DNA from 2 places in the Fenollaria sp. genome. Region 1 is predicted to be linked to the other one. Evidence: predicted binding sites of a transcription regulator. Region 1 holds the regulator's gene; the other holds the start of a gene.
The links. Region 1 encodes NrdR, which represses ribonucleotide reductase genes. Its sites were predicted from a motif close to CACNANATNTNGTG; they were not measured.

Region 1 (3,442 bases):
ATGTCCAGTCATCTTTGATGACGACAGATTCAAGCTTGACAAAGACAATGACGAGCTTACAACTGCCTCACTAAATAACGATTCAGAACTTACTCTATTCGGTGATATAAAAACAAGTAACGGACCTATCATTATAGAGTAGGTCAAATATTCCCATCATTATCCTGGCCATAAATTGGTCAGGATTTTTCTTTATAAATCATTTCAAATCTGTTAAATCTCTTGTAAATCTAAATCTTTTAATGTATAATTATAATGTTAAAATTAAAAAGATATAAAATATATAGGAGTAAAATGATGAAGATAAAAAGAATAACAAAAATTAATATATTTGTACTTTTACTAGTCTTAAGCGTGCTAACACTTATTTTAAGTTTTAAAAATACAGCTTATGCTGAAGAAAGTAAAGAGACTGAGGAAACTAAAGAGAATGAGAAAAGTAAAGAAGAAAAAGATACTAAAGAGACTAAGGACGATGGCTTTGAATTTAATGGTGCCAAACTTAAATTTATCACAGGAACTTTTGATGGCAAAGACAGTTTAGATATTGATTTTCCAATTGAAATAAAAGATGCAAACGCTGAGTATATCGATGAAAAAGCAAAAATAATCAATACAGAAAAAAAAGCTTTTACTCTTAAAAATCCAAACATACTTGTTTTAAATAACGGTGAAAAATACTATGTAATCACAGCCATCAACGCATATAAAGATGTTCAAGACAATATTATTGATAAGGTAAATATTGATAGTGAAATTTTATATGACAAATCAAAGCTACAAATAAAATTAAAGCTAAAAGATATAAAAGATGAACAAAAAAATATTAAATATAGCATTTGTTACGCTAGCATGGATGAAAAAGCTTTTCAAACGCCTGAAGCATTTAAGCTTGTTGATTCGAAATTTAGAATTTCTAAGCACTGTATAACACCTGACGGATACTTCTACCAAATGAATCCGCGCTCAGTGCCATACAAAGAAAGCTATTTCTTTATGCAAGGCGCTATATACATTGCAAACACTCTTTTAGATGTTATTGATAGTAAATTTGCTCAAGTGATAACAGCAAAACTTGTTGATGACACAGCGAAAAAGCTAAATGAAGATGGCTACTACCCTATTCCTTATAGAAGTGAGTGGCTAAAGGCTGACTACAACATAGGTAAAGGCTACTTCGACACGAGATGGAATCTTGATTACGCTTACATTTGCTTAAGAATGTATAGTATGTTTAAGGATGAAAAATATATAAATATCGCGGACAAAGTTTTAACTTATTATAAGAAATATGCTGAGCAAAATGCGATTAAAGTCCCATATATCGACGATGCATTTCTAGTTATGGACTACGGTGCTGAATATTACATCGGCATGACGCACTCATCACTAAACCATCACTTAATGGGTCTAAAGGCTTTAATGTATGAAGATATACTAAAAAAAGAAAATAATAACGGCGCATTTATTAAAAAGATGATAAAAGGTGTTGAGGCAACTTGCGATATGTGGATTAAAAAAGATGGCAATCTTGAATACGCAAGATTTGTTGATGGTACTTATGGACTAAAAGATTATCCAGATTTAACTCTAAATGATTTAAAGGACTGTCAAGCACTTCATGAAAATCTTTATAAGTGCAAAAATGCAGTTTTTGAAAAACTGATAAATTCAAAACAAAAATGGTACGACAATGTATATCTAAAAAATAAATAAATATGTTTATAGACAAAAGATGCCTTTCCTGGAAATCCAAGAAAGGCATTCTTTATTTTAATTGTTTTGTTCGTCTATTATCTTTTGGAGCTCTTTCATAAATGACTGAGTATCTTTAAACTCTCTATATACTGAAGCAAATCTTACATAAGCTACTTGATCTATCTCTTTAAGGCCTTGCATGATAAGCTCACCTACTTCATTTGATGAGACTTCTTTTTTCATAGTACTCATAAGCTTTTCTTCAACACTATCTGCCAAGCCTTCAATTTGGCTTAAGCTAACAGGCCTTTTTTCGCAAGATTTGATTACGCCCTTTAATATCTTACTTCTGTCAAATGTCTCTCTGTCTCCGTTTTTCTTGACAACTATTAAAGGTGTTTCTTCAATTTTTTCGTATGTTGTAAATCTTTTTTTACAGCGAAGACACTCTCTACGTCTCCTAATCGCAGTACCCTCATTAGTAGGTCTTGAATCTAGTACTTTTGAATCTTCGTAAGAACAAAAAGGACACTTCATAATTAATTATTCTTTAAAAAATCAGGTACTAATAAAGAATCGTCGAAGCTTGAAGTATTTTCACTTCTCTTTTCTTCGTGCTTTTCTTCTACTTCTTCAGAATCCTTGTTTGAATCTTTTTTAGCAGGTTTAGATCCATCTTCAAATTCTGTAGCGATAACAGTTATCTTAATAGAATCGCCAAGGCTTTCATCGATACCAGCACCGAAGATGATGTTTGCATCGTCAGCAACCGATTGTCTGATTAAGTCTGCAGCTTCATTTACTTCGAACATACCAAGGTCAGTACCACCAGTGATATTTAATAGAACAGACTTAGATCCTTCTATAGATGTTTCTAGTAATGGTGACTTGATTGCAAGCTTAGCTGCATCTGTTGCTCTGTTGTCTCCTTGAGCAAAACCTATACCCATGTGAGCAATACCCTTTTGTTCCATGATAGTCTTAACGTCAGCAAAGTCAAGGTTAATTAGGTTTGGTACACTAATTAAATCAGATATACCTTGTATACCTTGTTTTAATACTTCGTCAGCCATGATGAATGCATCTTTTAATGATGTTTTCTTGTCAGCTATTTGAAGAAGTCTATCGTTTGGTATAGTTACTAGTGTGTCAACTACTTCTAGTAATTGGCTAATACCTTGAGATGCGTTTTTAGCTCTCTTCATACCTTCAAAACCAAATGGTCTTGTAACAACGCCTACAGTTAATATGCCTTGTTCCTTAGCTAATTGCGCAATGATAGGTGCAGCACCAGTACCTGTTCCACCGCCCATACCAGCTGTGATAAATACCATGTCAGTGCCTTTAAGCATTTCAGTAATGCCTTCTTTATCTTCAAGAGCTGCTTGTGAGCCAACTTCTGGATTTGCTCCAGCGCCTAAGCCCTTTGTAACCTTATCTCCTATTTGAATCTTATTTTGTGCCTTTGATGATGCTAAAGCTTGTCTATCTGTGTTAACAGCTATAAACTCAACGCCTTTTACGCCTGCATCAACCATTCTGTTAACAGCGTTGTTTCCTGCTCCACCAACACCTATAACTTTAATTTTGGCAAATTGGTCAATTTCTACATCAAAATCAATCATTTACGAATCCTCCTTTTATACTAAGTATTTAATTATTTACTCTATTACTTATATTCTACCACAAAAATTACATTTTGTTTAGTATTTTTCTTCTAATTGTTGCAAAATTGTTAAAAATT
Region 2 (3,442 bases), on a different contig from region 1:
AAGCAGCACTTAGCGAGGGTGATGATGAAAAGAATCCGCATTATTCAGGAACAGGTGGAGCTGTTGAAGTTATAAACAACACAACAATTATCAAAGGCACTACTTTTGAGGGTAATTATGCTTATGGCTCAGGAGGAGCATTAAGTATCAATGGTGTTAATAGACATAATGATGCAAACAGAGACATACAGTCTTTGAAGGACAATATAAGTGTAGAAATTTCTGAAGGCACAAAATTTATAGGAAATATTTGTGGCTTAGGACAAGGAGGAGCTATATATACAATACCATATCTATATGAAATAGAGGGATATGGAAGCGATGTTGATAAAGGTGTTCTTAAGGAAAAAGGGTATAGAAACTTAAGCATAAGTAATGATACTTTATTTAAAGATAATTTAGCATTAAGTGGCTTTGCTGATTCACCAGATAATTATGAAGAATATAAATTTTTAGGCTTCGTTGAAAATACTTTTACGGAGAGATTTGGCAAACAAAATATGTCTAAGTCACTACTAAATAATTATGATGTTAATTTTAAAAATACAAAAATAAGAGCCTATTTTGATCCAAATGGCGGAGAATTTGCAAATGAAGCTAATCCAAAGGATATAAAGGTGACTGAAAAAGATAGAGTTAAAGAGAACGGCGAAGATAAAGGTGCAGAATTTATTATATTACAAGCGCCTAAGAGAGATGGCTACAAATTCTTGGGCTGGAAAGGCACAAGATACATTCCTGGTGGCAATATAGATGAAATTTTAAAGTTTGTTATAGAAAAAGTTAAAAAAGAAATTCTTTCGTTTGAAAGAATGTATAAGCCTGGAGAAAAGGTTACATTAAAGTCAAACTTTTTATTCGTTGCAATTTGGGAAGAAGATAAAACAGCACCAACACCACAAGAGCCAAATAAATATATCCTAACACTAGACGAAAACTATCGCGGTGGAGAAATTACAGATCATGAAGTAGAAGAAGGAGAGCTAATCGCTCCATATCTATATATTCCACGCAGAAGAGGATACATCTTTAGAGGCTGGAGCTACGATAGAAAACATCTTGACGAAGTAAAACCAGAAGAAAGAATTTATTCGGACACAATTTTATATGCAATTTGGAAAAAAGCAGAAATAGAAAAACATGAAGAACCAGAAGAAATTAGAGGCGAAGAACACAAAGCCTATATCTTTGGTTATCCGAACGGAACAGTTAGACCAAACGGCAACATCACAAGAGCAGAAGCAGCAGCGATGCTAGCAAGACTACTAAACATCGAAGCCATCGGCTCATCAGCAAAACCAAACTTCAAAGACACAGAAAGCTCTTGGTACAACAAAGCCATCAACTCAGTTGTAGCAAGAGGCATAATGAAAGGCTACCCAGACGGACGATTCAGACCAAATGCGCCTATCACCAGAGCAGAATTTACTCAAATGATATCTACAATAGATAACAAGCCATATGGCGAAGCGCCATTTATAGACGTAAAAGGACATTGGGCAGAAAGAGCAATAGGTAGTGAATATCAAGCAAAGAGAATCACAGGCTATCCAGATGGATTATTCAGACCAGACGCTGACATCACAAGAGCCGAAGCAGCAGTTATACTAAATAAAATATTCGAAAGAAACTACGATGCAATGTCACTTGCAAAATGCAAAAACGCCTTGATGCTAAAGAGATTTATCGACCTTGACGAAACATTCTGGGGATATAATGATATGGTTGAGGCAACTAATACTCACGAATATGTGAGACGCTACAAAGGCATGATAGAAGAGGACTGGTTACTAATAAAATAATTTTATTAAAGAAGGCTTATGCCTTCTTTTTTTATGAAAACTATATTCAACGTTTTCATCGCTTCATTACAAGAAAAAATATGAAGAAATCTTAATAATTTAATCCGAATTTACTATTGCCAATCGCCACTATATGTAGTATAATAATATTTGCGAAGAGGAGAAGCAATCAAAATATTGTGGAGGTAAAAGATGTATATATTCAAGAGAAGCGGCGAAAAAGTGCCATTTGACGAATCTAAGATTGTTGTAGCTATTAAAAAAGCGATGAATTCTTCAACTGGGGTATATGAAGAAGGTCTTGCTGAAAAGATAGCTGACGAAATTAAAAGGGAAGCTGTTGTAGCTGAGAGACCTCTTTCGATTTATGATATCGAAGACAAGGTTTACTACAAGCTTATCGAGAACAAAAATCCGGCTACTGCTAGAAGTTATGAAAATTACAAGGCTGTTCAAGCTTTTAAAAGAAAGATTAATACTACTGACGAGAGCATTATCGGTCTTCTTGATAGAAAAAACAGTGATTTAATGAAAGAAAATTCTAATAAAAATGCTCACATCGCATCTACTCAAAGGGATTTGATTGCTGGCGAAGTATCTAAGGATATTGCTAGAAGACTTATGATTGATGATGACCTTCTTCAAGCGCACGATGAAGGCTCCATCCATTTGCACGATATGGACTACATCATTCAACCAATGTTTAACTGCTGCCTTGTTAATATGAAGGACATGCTTGACAACGGCACTGTTGTTAACGGTAAACTTATCGAAAGCCCAAGATCTTTCCAAGTTGCTTGTAATGTCATGACGCAAATAATTGCTCAAATCGCATCAAACCAATATGGTGGACAATCCATTGACATAAAATGTCTTGCAAAGTACTTAAGACGCAGCTACGAAAAGAATTTAAAGCTTGCTAAGGAAATGTTTGATGACAGCTCAAAGCAAGACGAGCTAGCAAGAAAACTTACTCAAAGGGATCTTGAAAGTGGTATACAAACTATACAATATCAAATAAATACTCTTATGACATCGAATGGTCAAGCGCCTTTCGTTACTCTTTTCATGCACATGGAAGATGAAGGTTTTGAGTACGAAAAAGAGCTTGCTATGATTATCGAAGAGATTTTAAAGCAAAGAATTCAAGGCATCAAGAACGAATGTGGTGTTTATGTAACACCAGCTTTTCCAAAGCTTGTTTATGTGCTTGATGAAAATAATATTCACAAGGATTCAAAATACTATTATTTAACTCAAACTGCTATAAAATGTACTGCTAAGAGGATGTATCCTGACTATATCTCTGCTAAAAAGATGAGAGAAAATTACGAAGGCAATGTTTTTGCGCCTATGGGCTGCAGAGCCTTTCTATCGCCATGGAAGGATAAGGACGGCAATTACAAATTTGACGGTAGATTCAACATGGGTGTTGTTTCTCTAAATTTACCGCAAATAGCTATAGTTAGCGGCGGCGACGAAGATAAATTTTTTGAAATTCTTGACAAGAGGCTTGACCTTTGTAGAAAGGCTTGTCTACTTAGATACGATATATTAAAGAACGTTACAAGCGATTCATCTCCAATTCACTGGAGACACGGCGCTATCGCAAGACTTGAAGAGCATGAGCCAATCAGACC

Region 2: nrdD (anaerobic ribonucleoside-triphosphate reductase) is a predicted target of NrdR. The motif match lies at 1,930-1,943, and genes of this name have one in related genera.

What each region holds. Positions count from the first base shown of each region.
Region 1 is NZ_JBXXYC010000001.1:563,069-566,510, forward strand. Features, by position in the region: gene AC2UOP_RS02780 (SHOCT-like domain-containing protein) at 1-142, shown strand, start outside; gene AC2UOP_RS02785 (hypothetical protein) at 298-1,716, shown strand; gene nrdR (transcriptional regulator NrdR) at 1,774-2,235, opposite strand; gene ftsZ (cell division protein FtsZ) at 2,238-3,323, opposite strand; gene AC2UOP_RS02800 (small basic family protein) at 3,391-3,442, opposite strand, start outside.
Region 2 is NZ_JBXXYC010000005.1:4,287-7,728, reverse strand. Features, by position in the region: gene AC2UOP_RS04770 (S-layer homology domain-containing protein) at 1-1,802, shown strand, start outside; gene nrdD (anaerobic ribonucleoside-triphosphate reductase) at 1,995-3,442, shown strand, end outside.